3 regions of the Mesorhizobium sp. M7A.F.Ca.US.006.04.2.1 genome follow, and region 2 is predicted to be linked to each of the others. Evidence: riboswitches for the same ligand, from Rfam matches in the RefSeq annotation. Region 2 holds a riboswitch; each other region holds the start of a gene.
What was found. Region 2 has a riboswitch for cobalamin ahead of EN925_RS29465 (CbtB domain-containing protein). Riboswitches for the same ligand answer to the same signal wherever they lie in the genome.
Positions count from the first base shown of each region.

Region 1: linked by a shared signal. The riboswitch ahead of bluB (5,6-dimethylbenzimidazole synthase) and the one ahead of EN925_RS29465 (CbtB domain-containing protein) in region 2 are both predicted to bind cobalamin.
Region 3: linked by a shared signal. The riboswitch ahead of EN925_RS08545 (aromatic ring-hydroxylating dioxygenase subunit alpha) and the one ahead of EN925_RS29465 (CbtB domain-containing protein) in region 2 are both predicted to bind cobalamin.

Region 1 covers NZ_RZQA01000121.1:3,333-9,771, reverse strand. Annotated here, with positions in the region: gene dxs (1-deoxy-D-xylulose-5-phosphate synthase) at 1-1,500, opposite strand, end outside; gene EN925_RS09330 (pirin family protein) at 1,643-2,563, opposite strand; gene EN925_RS09325 (DUF2277 domain-containing protein) at 2,603-2,869, opposite strand; gene EN925_RS09320 (exodeoxyribonuclease VII small subunit) at 2,980-3,231, opposite strand; gene EN925_RS09315 (histone deacetylase family protein) at 3,235-4,161, opposite strand; cobalamin riboswitch at 4,283-4,463, shown strand; partial or broken gene bluB (5,6-dimethylbenzimidazole synthase) at 4,466-5,191, shown strand; gene EN925_RS09305 (hypothetical protein) at 5,314-6,297, opposite strand.
Region 2 covers NZ_RZQA01000756.1:196-3,189, forward strand. Annotated here, with positions in the region: partial or broken gene EN925_RS29455 (heparan-alpha-glucosaminide N-acetyltransferase domain-containing protein) at 1-303, opposite strand, end outside; gene EN925_RS29460 (MFS transporter) at 527-1,726, shown strand; cobalamin riboswitch at 1,792-1,988, shown strand; gene EN925_RS29465 (CbtB domain-containing protein) at 2,024-2,203, shown strand; gene EN925_RS29470 (CbtA family protein) at 2,219-2,989, shown strand.
Region 3 covers NZ_RZQA01000106.1:4,346-10,784, forward strand. Annotated here, with positions in the region: gene EN925_RS08515 (glycosyltransferase family A protein) at 1-2, opposite strand, end outside; gene EN925_RS08520 (glycosyltransferase family A protein) at 2-754, opposite strand; gene EN925_RS08525 (glycosyltransferase family A protein) at 810-1,562, opposite strand; gene EN925_RS08530 (serine kinase) at 1,559-2,608, opposite strand; gene EN925_RS08535 (PqqD family protein) at 2,657-3,088, opposite strand; gene EN925_RS08540 (hybrid-cluster NAD(P)-dependent oxidoreductase) at 3,258-4,358, opposite strand; gene EN925_RS08545 (aromatic ring-hydroxylating dioxygenase subunit alpha) at 4,384-5,631, opposite strand; cobalamin riboswitch at 5,746-5,948, opposite strand.

The sequences.
Region 1 (6,439 bases), on a different contig from region 2:
GCGGCCCTTGCCGATTTCGAGCACGGAGCCACGCTCCGGCATGTCGACGCCAACGCCATTGCCGCGCGGATAGCGAAAGGCGATCGGGCCGTCATCATAGCTTGCCGCGGTGCGTACCATGTGGCGCAGCTCCGCCTCGTCGGCCGCCGCCATCACCACGAAGCCCGGCAGTGTCGCCAGGAAGGTGGTGTCGAAGGCGCCGCAATGGGTGGCGCCATCGGCGCCGACGAAGCCGGCGCGGTCGATGGGAAAGCGCACCGGTAATTTCTGGATGGCGACGTCGTGGACGACCTGGTCGTAGGCGCGCTGCAGGAAGGTGGAATAGATGGCCGCGAACGGCTTGTAGCCTTCGGTGGCGAGGCCGGCGGCGAAGGTCACCGCGTGCTGTTCGGCGATGCCGACATCGAAGGTCCTCGACGGGAACGCTTCGCCGAACAGGTCGAGGCCGGTACCGCTCGGCATGGCTGCGGTGACGGCGACGATGCGGTCGTCCTCGCGGCCCTCCTGGACCAGGCTTTCGGCGAACACCTTGGTGTAGGCCGGTGCGTTGGCCGGCGCCTTGGCCTGCGCGCCGGTGATGACGTCGAACTTGTTGACGCCGTGATATTTGTCGGCGGCGGCTTCCGCCGGCGCATAGCCCTTGCCCTTCTGGGTGACGACATGGATGAGCACCGGGCCTTCGCCATTGTCTCGGACATTTTTCAGGACCGGGATCAGATGTTCCAGATTGTGGCCGTCGATCGGGCCGATGTGATAGAAGCCGAGTTCCTCGAACAGCGTGCCGCCGGTGACGTAGCCACGTGCATGCTCGACCGCCCTTGTGATCGCACGATCCGCGCGCTTGCCGAGATAAGACGTCAGTTTTTTGCCGAAATCGCGCAGGCCGATATAGGCCTTGCCGGAGGCCAGCCGCGCCAGATAGGCGCTCATGGCGCCGGTTGGCGGCGCGATCGACATGTCGTTGTCGTTGAGAATGACGATCAGCCGTGCATCGAGTGCGCCGGCATTGTTCATCGCCTCGTAGGCCATGCCGGCAGACATGGCGCCGTCGCCGATGACGGCGATGACATTGTTGCGGCCGCCGGAGAGATCGCGGGCCGCGGCCATGCCGAGGCCGGCCGATATCGATGTCGAGGAGTGGGCAGCGCCGAAGGGATCGTACTCGCTCTCGGCGCGGCGGGTGAAGCCGGACAGGCCGCCTTCCTGGCGCAGCGTGCGGATACGGTCGCGGCGGCCGGTCAGGATCTTGTGCGGATAGGCCTGGTGGCCGACATCCCAGATCAGCCGATCATCGGGGGTGTTGAAGACATAGTGCAGCGCCACTGTCAGCTCGACCACGCCAAGGCCGGCGCCCAGATGACCACCCGTGCGGGATACCGCGTCGACCAGCTCGGCGCGAAGCTCGGACGCCAGTTGCGGCAGCTCACTCTCGGCAAGCGTGCGCAGGTCGGCCGGGATGCGGGTCTTGTCGAGAAGCGGCGTATGCGGCGTTGCGTTCACGGTGCTCAGGCTTTCGGTTGATGGGCGAAATAGGCCGCCGGCCGGCGAAAGTAAATGCGTGTCAGTGACGCGGATCAGACTGTGGTCTTTTGCTTCTATGCAGGTCGTTTCCCCAAAACCGGGCCACTTTGGGCGACAGGCATCAGCTTTCCGGCAGCGGAATGAACTCTTCCTCGTCTCCTGGAACGATGTCGAAGCGGCCTGTCTTCCATTCCTCTTTCGCCTGTTCGATACGCTCTTTCGACGACGAGACGAAATTCCACCAGATGTAACGCTTCGAACCAAGAGAGGCGCCGCCGAACAGCATGAAATGCGCCCCGGTCTGCGACGACACGACGATCTCGTCACCGGGACGGAAGACCAGCAGCCGTTCGGCTGGGAACACATCGCCCGAAATCGAGACCTCGCCTTCCAGCGTGTAAATGGCGCGCTCTTCCGCATCGGCAGGGATTTTCACGCTGGCGCCGGGCGCCAGGCGCAGGTCGGCGTAGAGCGTCTCCGAATCGGCCCTGACCGGGGACCGTAATCCTTGGAAATCGCCGATGATGAGGCGCCCGTTGACGCCTTCGGCATCAATCTCGGGAAGCCTGAGCGCTCCTGTGTTCTCGAACACAGGAGCCACCTCTTCCTTGTCGTCCGGCAGCGCCAGCCATGTCTGCAGGCCGGATATCGACATCGGCGCGCCACGCAGTTCCTCCGGCGTACGCTCCGAATGGACGATGCCGCGGCCGGCGGTCATCAAATTCACGTCGCCGGGCTGAATGACCATTTCGGTGCCGAGGGAGTCGCGGTGCCGGATCTTGCCGTCGAACAGATAGGTGACCGTCGACAGTCCGATATGCGGATGCGGACGGACGTCCAGCGCCTGGCCGGCCCGCAGGATCGCGGGACCCATGCGGTCGAAGAAGATGAACGGACCGACCAACCGCCTTTTTGCCGTTGGCAGGGCACGGCGCACCTGAAAACCACCGATGTCCTTGGCGTTCGGAACGACCATCAATTCGATCTGATCGCTGGCGAACGCATCGCCCACCTCAGGGTCTTTCCCGGGGAAGAAGCTCATGGACTCTCCTTGTCGGTGGTCGAAGGCCGCCTGGCCGCATCAGGCAAAGCGGATGGCCGCCTTTGCCCGCAGCTTGGCCGCCACCTCTTCGCGATTGCGCGGATGCTGATGGGTTTCCAGGGAATCGAGCAGTTCGCGCGCCGAGGCCGCGATGGCGTCGACGGCATGATCGAAGGCGTGCTGGTTCTGCTTCGAGGGTCGCGTCGTTCCGCTCAGCTTGCGGACGAACTGAAGGGCCGCGTCGCGCACCTCGTCATTGGTTGCCGGCGGATCAAAATTGAACAGGGTCTTGATGTTTCTGCACATCGCTTCCGTATCTCCTCTTGTCCTTGAGCTGTTTCAATCGGAACGAGTTATAGCCTCGATCATGATCATGTCCAAAAACCGGTGAGGCGAGGCCATCGTTCGGACCGGCCTCAATCCGCGTCGAGCGGCTCCGTTCCAACCGGCTTGCCGTCGCGCGACAGCCTGATCTTCTCGACCTTGTCCTCGGCGGCCTTCAGCAGCCGGTCGCAATGCGCCTTCAGCGCCTCGCCACGTTCATAGATCCTGATCGACTGGTCGAGCGGCACGTCGCCACGCTCCAGATCATCGACGATCTTCTCCAGCGCATCGAGTGCCTGCTCGAAGCTCATCGCCTTGACGTCTTCGTTGGTCTCACCAGCCATCATTCATCCTTTCATCAGTCGCCCGACATGGGCGGCGACCGAAAATGCCAATCCCTGCAGATCGTAGCCGCCCTCGAGCAGGCTTACGAGCCGGTTGCCGCTGTGGCGTGCCGCGCGCTGCATCAACTGGCCGGTCGCCCAGTCGAAATCATCCTCGGTCAGATTGATCTCGGCCAGCGGATCGCGGTGGTGCGCGTCGAACCCGGCCGAAATGATGATCAGGTCGGGCGCGAAATTGTCGAGCGCGGGCAGGACGCGCGACAGGAAGGCATCGCGAAACACTTCGCTGCCGGTCTGCGGCGCCAGCGGTGCGTTGACGATATTGCCGGCGCCCGTTTCGGTCTTCGCTCCGGTGCCGGGATAAAGCGGCATCTGGTGTGTCGAGCAATAGAGCACCGAGGGATCGTCCCAGAAAATATCCTGCGTGCCATTGCCGTGATGCACGTCCCAGTCGACGATGGCAACGCGCTCGACACCGTGTTTCTTCTGCGCATAACGCGCCGCGATCGCCGCCGTGTTGAACAGGCAGAAGCCCATGGCCGTGGTCTTTTCGGCATGATGGCCGGGCGGCCGGGCGGCGACGAAGACGTTGTCGGCGCGGCCCGAAAAGACATCATCGACGGCGGCGTTGGCGGCGCCGATCGCGGTGATCGCCGCTTGCCAGCTCTTCGGACTGGCAGTGGTGTCGGCATCGATGCGGGCAATCCCCTCGTCGGGGATGGCGGCGCGCACGCGGGCGACGAAATCGGCGGGATGCGCGTAGAGGATGGTGGCCTCGTCGCCTTCCGGCGCCTGGATACGATCGAGCGCGGCAAAGGCTTCCTCATCGAGCACGCGCTCGATGGCGCGCAGGCGGTCGGGCCGCTCGGGATGTCCGGGCGGCGTGAGATGCTCGAGGAAGATCGGATGCGTGTAGAGACGGGTGGTCATCGTCCTAATCTAGTGACCCCGATCGACAAAGGCCATGCACGGGCGGCCGATGACTGGGGAAAATCGCGCCTGCGTCCATTCGTGTCGCCGCAGGCATTGGCCCCGCCGGCGCTTCGGCGTAAAGTCCTTGGTACTGCCTGGTGCCCGCCGCAAGCGGGAGAATCGGGAACACGGTTGAATTCCGTGGCGTGCCCAACGCTGTGAGGGGGACCGCGCCGGTAAATGCCACTGTCGATGACGGGAAGGCACCGGACGCGGGTTGATCCCAAGCCAGAAGACCGGCCTGGCAGGCATCGTCATCCGCATGGTCGGGCGGGTGGCATCAGAGCGACGTGCGTCCATTTGGACGCACAGCGTACGCTCTGACCGTTTTGAATCTGCAATCGCAAGGGGACAAGCGATGCCGGAACATATGACCGCTGCCATTGACGATGGATTCGACCAGAATGCGCGCGATGCGGTCTATCGCGCCATGTTCACGCGGCGCGACGTGCGCAGCCATTTCCTGCCCAACGCGATCGATGACGACGTGCTGGCGCGGCTGCTGCTTGCCGCCCATCACGCGCCATCGGTCGGCTTCATGCAGCCATGGAATTTCATTGTCATTCGCGATGCCGGACGACGAGCGGAGGTGCGCGACCTGTTCCTGGCCGCGCGCGAGCAGGAACTGCCGGCGATCGAGGCGGAAAAACAGGCGCTGTACCGCAAGCTCAAGCTGGAAGGCATCTGCGAAAGCGCGCTCAACATCTGCATCACTTGCGACCGGCAGCGCTCGAAGGGTTCGCCGCTGGGACGCTGGCACAATCCGGAGATGGATCTCTACAGCACCGTCTGCGCGGTGCAGAATTTCTGGCTGGCCGCGCGTGCCGAGGGCGTTGGCGTCGGCTGGGTGAGCATCATCGAGGCTGAGGCGCTGAAGCGGCTGTTGGCCATTCCGGATCACGTAACGCCAATCGCCTATCTCTGCGTCGGCCGTGTTTCCGAGTTCGCTTCCAAACCGGACCTTGAAACGCATGGTTGGGGACGGCGGCTGCCGCTGCCGGAACTGATCATGAGCGAGACGTTTTCCGGGCAAGGCGAGGCACAGCTCAAGTCCACCGTGGCGCGCCTCAACACCGTTTCTGCCTCACCAGACACCACCTGCCCGGCCGATCAGGGTGTGGCGCCGGCCGTACCCCAGCGCGAACCGCCGAAGGAGGCGAGCGCCTTGTCCTTGAGCTCCCTGAACTTCGACGACGCCTCGGCCAACCGGGCGTCCCAGGCCGGATCCGGCACCTGGCCCGCGATGGTCTTGAAATAGACCTGCATCAGGCAAGCGATGGCGAAAGGCTCGATGAAGGCCGCCTTGAACGCCCAGGCGAAGACGATGGCGAGCACGAAGGCCCAGCCGGCGAGCTGGCCGGGCATCAGGAACAGAATGGCGCCGGCAGGCGCCAGCATCATCAGAAAGATGACGAACGACACGCCCCACATGATGACCGCCAGCCAGACGGCGTTCTTGACCATGACCTTGCCGTTCTGGGCATAGAGCACGACGCCTTGGCGCGCCGTCTCGAAGGGTGAGGCTGAATTGATGCGGATGTTGTAGCCGAGGATGATCTCGTCGACATAGGTCAGCGACAGGCGGATCACCGTGTTGATGAAGGAGACCAGGCCGCTCAGGCCCGGTATCGGCAGGAAGGCGGCGATACCGCCGAGCAGGCCGGTGATGGCGCGGATGGCACCCTTGACGAGTTGGTCGACGACGAAAAGGATATTGGCCTCGGCAAAACGCTGGGTGACGACATCCCTGGCGTAGGCGATCTGGTCCTGACCGCCGGGAATGTCGCGGCCGTCGATCAGATGAACCATGACGGCGATGTGGCCGGCCTTGACGATATAGAGGATGTATTCACGGATCCAGTAGACCGCGATCGAGACGATGCCAAACCCGACCACGCCGCCCCACAGGGCAAAGGACATGGGCCCGTCGGGATCGGTGGAGATATGGCCGACACCATAGCCGACCGAGGCACCGGTGCCGGTCGCCATGATGTAGGCCAGCGTGATGCCGAAATAGACGATCATACGAAAGACGATGAACGGCCAGGTCCGCATCATGATGGACACCGACCGGCCGATCTCGAAATCCCACATGTGCCCCGAATCTCCGCCTCAGAGATGGTGGAAGAGGATGAACTCAACCCGACGATTGTCAATTGCCGGCCCTGGCACCACAGGGCGACGAATTCTGGGCAACGGTTTTCTTTCGCAGCCTTTCGCCGGCGCATTGTCTGAC
Region 2 (2,994 bases):
CGCGATCGCGGCTCCGGCGACCATGGCGAACCGCTTCCAAAAGCCGTTCCAGCGGATTTGTCGGCCGTGGGCGAGATACAGGCTGACGCCGACCAAGAACAGGAAGGTCGAGGCGATGCAGCGCGCGTAAATCTTCCACCAGCCGAAGGCGGTCAGGCCGGGATCGGTGTAGCCGAAGAACTCCAGATCCCAGGTGAAATGGTAGCTTGCCATGGCGATCAGCGCGATGCCGCGCACGATGTCGATGGCGACGATGCGCTTTGGTCGATCCTGAACGGGCGCGGTCGGCGTTTGGATGCTCATGGTCTCGCATTCTGATTCAGCCCCGCTGGAGGACTATCACGGTTGCCCAGGACAAAAGAAGACCGGCAACCCTGCCGATAACGCCGGATCAGCCGCGGCATTGGGCCAGTGCCGGAAAGCCTTTGGCCGGCTTCGCTTTTGCCGGATGCACGTCGGTTTCCTCTTATTGGCGCTGAGGTCGCCACGGCAGATTTGACCCGGTGAATCTGCTTCGGGGAAAGCAATGTCCACCCATGTGCGCCATCCGATCTGGCTACCGGCCCTCAAGGCCGCGGACGCGCGCACCTTCGCTTCGCTCTATGCGGTCGAATCCTTCGCCCGCGCCACGGTGTCGAGCGTCATCCCGATCCAAGCTTACGAGATCCTGCACAACGAGCAGATCGTCTCGATCCTCTACACCGTCGTGGCGATGCTCGGCCTGTCGGTGACATTGTTCATGCCGATGCTGATCCGCCGTTTCGCCCGGCGCTGGGTCTACACGGCGGGCGCCTGCCTGCTGGCCATCGGCTCGCTGTTCTTCGTCACCGACACGCTTGCCGGGCAACTGGCCGGCATGCTGTGCCGGGTGATGGGAGCCAGCGCGCTGTCGATCACGCTCAACCTCTACATCATGGACCACATCCGCAAGACCGACTTCATGCAGGCCGAATCGCTGCGCATGGCGTGGTCGATGCTGGCCTGGACCGGTGGGCCGACGCTCGGCATCTTCCTCTACACGCGCTTCGGCGTCTATGCCGCGCATGGCGCGGTGGCCGTGTTCGCGTTAGCGCTGCTGGCATTGTTCTGGACCTACCGGCTCGGCGACAACCCGTCGATCCGTCCCGGCAAGACGCGACCAGCCAATCCGCTCGCCAATATCGGCCGCTTCATCGCCCAGCCCAGGCTCAGGCTGGCCTGGCTGATCGCGTTTGGGCGCTCCTGTTTCTGGACGACGTTCTTCGTCTATGGGCCGCTGTTCATGGTCATTACGGGTGAGGGCAAGCTGGCCGGCGGCCTGCTGGTTTCGGCCGGCAACGCGCTTTTGTTCATGGCGATTTTCTGGGGCAAGGCGGGAAAGCGCTTTGGCGGCCGCAGGACCATGACATTTGCCTATTTCGCCATGTCGGTCGCGCTTCTGGCGGCGGGCTTCGTCGGCGAAACCGTGCCGCTGCTCACCGGCGCCTTCTTGCTCTGCGGCGCCTTCTTCACCATTGCGCTCGATGCGCTCGGCTCGACCGCCTTCATGCGCTCGGTGCGCTCCTATGAAAGATCGCAGATGGCGGCGGTCTATCGCACCTATCTCGACTTTTCCGAGCTGACGCCGCCGCTGGTCTATTCGGTGGTGCTGGCCTTCTTCGGCCTGGGCTCGGTGTTCGTCACGCTGGGCCTGCTGGCGGCGGTCTGCGGCTTCGTGACGTGGCGCTATCTGCCGAAATCGCTTTGACCTTCATGGCGCATTCGCAACGGTCGCCGGCGGAATTTGGTTTGCCGGACGCGAGGATTCTGCCTATAGTCGCCGGTGTCGCCGGTTCCATTTTGGAGCCAAGAGGGAATGCGGTAAGGGCGGATTTCGCCCAATGCCGTGGCTGCCCCCGCAACTGTGTGCGGTAGTCCTCTCCATATGCCACTGAAGATTTTTCTTCGGGAAGGTGGGGAAGGACGCTGATCCGTGAGCCAGGAGACCTGCCGGCGACAGGAAACTGACTTCGATGCCCTCGGGTGGAGGGCGAAAGGACAAGACATGACTACCGCTTCCGTCTCCCTCGGCGCTTCCGTCTCCTCGCAGTCGCGCTTCATGCAGCTCGCGCTTGCCGCGCTGCTCGGCATTTTCGTGATGGGCTTTGTCGGCTTCTCGCATATCGATGCGGTCCACAATGCGGCTCACGACTATCGCCATTCGATGGCATTTCCCTGCCACTGACGAGGGGCTGACATCATGAACCTGTTTCGCAACGTCGTGTTCATCGCGGCGATCGCAGGGCTCGTGGCCGGCGTCGTTCTTGCCTGCATGCAGGCCTATGCGACCGTGCCGCTGATCCTGAAGGCGGAGGTCTACGAACAGGCGGGCGGCGGGCATCACCATGACCATGCCGCTCCGGCAGCAACGAATAGCAATGCCATGAGCACAGCCGCTCCGGCCCCTGCCGAAGCGACTGCTGCGGCGGAAGACGAGGGCTGGGCGCCGGCAGACGGTTTCGAGCGTTTCGCCTTCAGCGTGCTTGCCAACATCGTCACCGGCATCGGCTTCGGGTTGATCCTGGTCGCGGTTTCCGAATTCGCCGGCGGCATCGGTGGTTGGCGCCAGGGCGTGTTCTGGGGCCTGGCCGGCTTTGCCGTGTTCACGCTGGCACCGGGCCTCGGCCTGCCGCCGGAACTGCCGGCCATGCCGGCCGCCGATCTCACCCAGCGCCAGATCTGGTGGTGGGCAACGGTGGCGGCAACCGCTGCCGGTCTCGGCCTGATCGCGTTCCGCAAGTCGCTGCCGCTGGCGATCCTTGCCGTCCTTTTGATCGTCGCACCGCATGTTGTCGGGGCACCGCAGCCCGACAGTTACGAGACGGCGATTCCGGAAGGGCTGCATCACCAGTTCGTGGTGGCGGTGACCGTGACCAATCTGGTGTTCTGGCTGGTGCTCGGCGCGGTTGTCGGCGTGGTGCGCGGCCGCTTCACCGGCACCGCGACCAGCCTGCGCGACAGCTTTGCCTGATCGCA
Region 3 (6,439 bases), on a different contig from region 2:
ATCAAAGGAACCGCCACTGCGCGAGATCCTTGAAGTCGAAAATCCCCTCCACCCGGCGCAAGCTGGGGTCGGCCCGGCGACGCTTCATCGACTTGTGAATGGCGCGCATGAACTCGCGAAAGGGCACATCGGCTTCCTTGGTCATGTTGCCGGGATGACGCCTGTAATAGAGAGCCACCGTATCGGGCATAACGTATTTTGCCTGGCTCTCAAAGATACGCAACAGATAGTCGGTGTCCTCGGCCTGTTTGAAATCCTCGTCGAAACCACCGGTGCGCTCGATGAGGTCTCGCGCGAAGATCCCGGCGGACAGGTGGATCCCCCGCACGGTGATGGAGTGGCTGTCGGCGGCCGGTTCCAGTGTCTCGCCATCTATCTTGTCGACCAGCGTCATGCGCGAATAGGTCAGCTCGAGGCCAGGATCCTCTTCGAAGCAGGCGAGATCCGCCTTGAAGCGGCCTATCGGGGAGATGTCGTCCGAATCGAGAAACGACACCAGACGCGTCTGCGGCAGCAACTGCTTCAGCCCGGCATTGCGCGCCTTGGTGACCCCGCCATTGATCTGCTGGAAAAGACGAATGCATGGGGCCTCGTCGATTAACGACCGTACGACGGCTGCCGAGCCATCGGTCGACCCGTCGTCGATGACGATGATGTCGAGATCGATGTCTTCGCGCTGCCTGAGCAACGAGCGCAGCGCCAGGCCAACGAATTGTTCGCGATTGTAGACCGGCATGATGACGCTCAGCCTCATCGGCGTCTCCAGCAGCGTTGCGGGCTTGGCTGATCCGAGCCGATTGTGTCGAGCATCATGGCATCCGCCAATCGGCGGGACTCTTCAATTCGAAGATGCCCTGGACCTCTCGCCGTGACGGATCGGCCTTGCGCCGCCGCATCGACTTGTGGATTGCACGCAAGTGGTTGCGGACCCTGCCGCTATGTTCCTTGGTGACATTTCCGGCGTGGCGTCGGTAGTAGATCGCGACGGTGTTCGGCAATTCGTAGCGCGGACCGGTTTCGAAGACTCGCAACAGATAATCCGTGTCCTCGGACTGCTCAAAGTCCTCGTCGAAATGGCCGATGCGATCGACAAGCGTTCGACTGAAGAGAGCGGTGCTCAGCGAAATTCCGCGAAGCGTCATGGTACAGCAGTCCGCCTCCGGCTCGAGCTTCTCGTCGTCGATCCGGTCGACCAGCGTCATCAGCGAATAGGTTAGCTCAAGCCCGGAGGTAGCCTCGAAGCGGGCGAGATCGGCCTTGAACCGTCCGGCCAGCGAGATGTCGTCAGAATCCAGGAATGACACGAACTCCGCATCCGGCGGCAGTTGCCGCAGCCCGGCGTTGCGCGCCCTGGCCACGCCCATGTTCGATTGCTGGAAGAGTCGGATGCAGGGGTTTTCGCGCATCATCGAGCGTACGGCCTCAGCAGAGCCGTCGGTCGAACCGTCGTCGATGACGATGATGTCGAGATCGGCGGCGTCCCGCTGCCGCACCAGCGAGCGCAATGCCGAAACGACATAGCGCTCACGGTTGTAGACGGGCATTATCACGCTCAGTTTCACGAAGCGCCCCGCACAAGAAAGTCCGCAATCGTGCCGGCTATCTCCTGTGGCTGCGTCCCCAGCGACAGACGATAGCACGGCAGCAGGCGGGTCAGGTCGCTGAAGAAGCGAAAGCCGCTCTCCCGCTCGCCCGGCATCTGCGCTATGCCGGACGGCGCCAAGGCAATCATGGCATCCCTGCGCGACACCGGCACGATCGAACTTGCCTCGCCTCCGCCGATATGTGGCACCACCAGCGCAACGATGTCCAGAGTTTCGGGCACCGGCCGTGGCGCAATGTCGTCAATGTGAAAAGCATGCTTGCCTTGCCAGTTGAGCGGACCGTGCGCCTTCAGCCGGTGCTTCAGCCCAAGTCGCGCGAATCCCTGGGGATCCTGCTTGAGTGTTGAAAACAACGGGCGGGCAGTCACGCCGTTGGAGAGGTCGACCAGCACATAATCGTCGCCGACGCTGTCCAGCCCGTGGAGGAGGCCGGCGGCGACGGTCCCGGATTTCCCGGCGCCGCCCGCGCCGGCCAGCAGTACGCCCCTGCCTTTGGTGCCGAGCGTCCCCGCATGGGCCAGCCGCATGCCACGTGCCGCATATTCCCAATGGAGGAAGGGGCGCAGCGGCGCTCCCGGCTCCCACGGTGGAAAGGCATCGGCCGAGGCCATCAATTGCACGCCAACGCGACGTTGCGGATCATAGAACTGCCAGAAATCCAGGTCATGGAAATGGTTGCCGCGCAATCCGGCTTCCGCCAGCCTGGTGGCGAAGCCATGCTGCGTGAAGGGTCCTTGGCCCCATCTGGCCGGTGCCGCGATGCCGTCAATGCCGGGATGTGCGACGAAGATGCGGCAGATGTCGGCAGGCGCTCGGTTGTCCGCAGCCGTGACAAAGCCATGAGCGAAGGCATCCGCCAACGCGCCGGCACTCACATGAGTGGTCAACTCCAGATGCGGCAAGCCCACCTTGCAGGTCAGTGGATAATGCGCGGCGCTGCTCTGCGCTTGCGCCAGGACATGACGTGCGTAGTCAGTCAGGTTTTCGAGAGTGACGTTTGGCATGGTCTGCCTGTTCCGGAGCTGTCCGGCAACGAGAGCCTGGCGGGCGCCTCAGTTGGCCTGCTTCACTGCGGGCCAGCCGAGGGGCTCCTCGACCTCGTGGATGGGATCGACGACAATGAGGTCGGCAAGGTCGTCATGGATGTCGACCTTGAGGGGCTCGCCGGCAGCGGCGAGCTGAGCCAGCAATTCGCTGGGAACCGGTCTTGCCACGCCATCGGTTGCGGCCGCCAGCAAACCGAATTCGAGCAATTGTGAAACAAAGCCGTCAATCGCGGCGGCATCGAGGGCGCCAATCCCGGTCGCGGCGCCGACCAGTTCGGAGGCAGGCACGCCGGACGACAGTGCATCCCAAAGCCTGCTGCCTGAATCAGAGAAGCCGAAATATTTACCGGTGGTCAGGTCGAGAACGACGGCTTCGCCATCGAAGGATTCAAAGACGATATCCTTGCTGGCAATGGCATATACGCCGGATTGTCGCATGTTTGCTCCCCGCCGAAGCAGGCCGCGGAGATGATCTTCGGCCCCTACGGTCAACCCCACCGTTGCAGGCGTCTAACCATTTGCAGGGTTTTTGGCAAGATGGCGTAGGCCCGGCCGAGCGCAGCTGCAGGCCGCGCGGGCATGGACAGTCTCTGACCGTGCCTGCCGGTCACGCCTCGATTTCAAGCGCCGAAAGCGGCTTCGAGCAACAGGCGAGGATAAAGCCGTCCTCGATTTCGTGATCGAGGATGCCGCCATTGTGGCTCATCTCGACGTCGCCCGCGACCTTCCTCACCTTGCAGGTGCCGCACAGGCCGAACTCGCAGGCGGCGGGAATCCGCACCCCCGAGGCGCGTGCCGTCTGCAGCACCGTCTGGCCGGCGACGCATTCGGCATCGACATCGGAATGCGAGAACCGGATCGGTGTCACGGCCTCCACGGTGGCAGCGGCGCCGTCTTCCGCCGGCGGCGAGAACGGCGCCGGGATCTCCTCCACGGCAGGCGCGGCAAAGCTTTCCTGATGGTATTTCGTCATGTCGAAGCCGGCTGCGTCCAGCATGCCACGCACGGCGCGCATGAAAGGATCGGGGCCGCAGCAGAAAATCTCGCGCTCGCGGAAATCGGGCGCCAGCAATGGCAGCCGGATCGCGTCGATGCGGCCCATATGGCCGAACCAGCCCTCGCGGCTCGACCGCTCCTCGATCATGAAGCCGAGCGACAGCCCAGGCATGCGGCTGCCGAGCAGTTCGAGCTCCTTGCGGAAAATGATCTCTTCCGGGCGGCGCGCGCAGTTGACGAAGCCGACATCGGTCCATGGCGCGCAGTCGTTCAGCCAGCGCAGCATCGACATCATCGGCGTCACGCCGGAACCGGCCGAAATGAACAGATATTTGGCGGCCGGGTGGCTATGCAGCGAGAAGTCGCCGGTCGGCCCATAGGCCTTGACGTGCGAACCGGGCGTCAGATGGTCGAACATCCAGCGCGTACCGGTGCTGCCCGCCTGCGCCTTGACCGTCACCGCGATCGAGAACGGCCGCGACGGCGAGGACGACAGCGTGTAGGTGCGCATCAGCGGCCCGTCCGATGTCGGCAGTTCCAGAGTCACGAACTGCCCCGGTTTGTAGCGGAACCAGGTCTGGTTGTCGGAGCGGAAGGTGAAGGTCTTCACGTCAGGCGCTTCGTCGCTGACGCCGATCACTTCCAGCACCTGCAGCCTGTCGTTCCAGGGCGTCATCTGGTCGAGATGGCGATAGAGGCCAAGGTCCGTCATCGCATTCATCCTCTTATCCCCTGGGCTAGGCGACGCTGCGCAGGGCCGGCCGGCCGCCTTCGGCAAGGCGCGGCCCGATGAACGACGCGTACCACTCGACGAACTGGATCACGCCGCCCTCATGCAGCTCCGAATAGGGGCCTGGTTCATAGGCAGGCGACAGGATGCCGAAGGCGTTTTCCTCGACGATGCGGCGGTCCTGGTCGTTGGTCTCGGTCCAGACATGGGTGAGCTCAGCGAGGTCGTAGTCGACGCCTTCGACCGCATCCTTGTGGACGAGCCATTTCGTTGTCACCGCGGTTTCCGTGGCACTGATCGGCAGCACGCGGAAGGTAACGGCGTGGTCGCCGAGGATATGGTTCCAGGTCGTCGGATAGTGATAGAGCAGCAAGGAGCCGATGCGGTCGGTTGAAACGCTGTCGGACAGGTTCTTCTGGACCGCCCGTTTTCCCGTCATGGTGTAGCTGACGGCATCGCGCAGCAAGGGCGCGCGGGTGGCGCGGTACTGCCCTGCCGGATCGATGCGGAATTTGCTCGGCAAGCCTGATGCCTCGCATCTGGCCCAGTGTGCGACCATTTCAGGGTCGCTGTCGGCGCCATGGACGCCGGTTATGGTTGGAGCCTCGGGGAAGGTCTTGCACAACTCGGGATGATTGGCGGCGCAGTGGTAGCACTCGCGGTTGTTTTCCCAGACCAGCTTCCAGTTGCCCTTCTCGACGATCGTGCTCTCGAAGGCGATCTTTGCTTCACGCAGCCGGTGCGGCAAAAGATAGGGTTCGATCATCGCCCGCATCGGCGCGAAATCTGCCGGTTCCTTGGCCAGGCAGATGAAGATGTAGCCGCCGACGCTCTCGCAGGCGACCGGCTTCAGGCCGAAATCACTCTTGTCGAAACCGTCGGCCATCTGGCGGGCAAACAGCAGGCGGCCGTCCAGCTCGTAGGTCCACTGATGATACGGGCAGACGAGCTTTGCCGCGGTACCCTTCTCCGTGTTGCACACGCGGCTGCCGCGATGGCGGCAGGAATTGTGGAAGGCGTTGATCTTGCCGTGCTGGTCGCGGACAAGGACGACCGGATAATCGCCGACCTGCACGGTGATGTAGCTGCCCGGCTTCGGCAGTTCGCAATCATGGCCGATGAACAGCCAGTCGCGATACCAGATCAGCTCCATGTCGAGCTTGAAGTAGTCCGGATCGGTGTAGAAGGGCTGCTCCAGCGAAAAGCCTTGCCGGCGCCCCTTCAGGAGCCTCAGCATGTCGTTGCGGATATCCATGTCCTGTCCTCGTTTCTAAGGACTGAACTGGTGGTGATGGAGGAAGGATTGAAACACAGGCCGGCTGTGTGCCGGACATGCGCTATCCACCTCTTGACCGCCCACCGCGATCAGTCGAGTCTAAAAATCTCGGGCTGGTTTCCGGGCTCTGGAGTTGTCCTTGCGGACCATCGCGACACCTTCCCAGGCGGTTGCCCAGTGGTCTCCCGTTGCGACTTGAACTCCACCACCGTTGCGGGGGCAGCGCCGGATTCTGACCGGCTTCCCAATTCTCCGCCTCGTCGTCACGAAGCGGCACCTGAGATGGTATGATCTAACCACGATCGCGGGCGCGCCGTCGGCATGAAAACGACATCGTATCCATGCGGCGCGACACGGCATGCGAAACGCTACTGCAGCTCGTCGCGGGCCGAGATCCCACCTCCCGGGCGGCCATTTGCCGGCTGCGATCTTCCCGAATCCGACCCTTCGCGGGGGGTCAAAAAAGGTTAATGGTTTCGAAAAGTGACTATTAGCTCGCCCTAAAATCGAACCGAACGGTTCGTTTCTGTTGACGGTGCGTGCAGGACGGTGTGAACGCTGGGCCTCTGAAACAGTCAGTGATCCATCAGGTGGCTACACCTAACACACTGATATGAAGAAGAAAAATGCATCCTTAGATTCCATTGGCACAATTTCAAGGTGGGGATTCATGGTCCACACGGAACAACTTCGTGATTGGAAAAGACGACCTTGCCCTCCCACATCGGGGCTGTCCGAACGACGCGATTTCATTTCCAAGACACGCCGCTAGACGGACGGAAAAAAG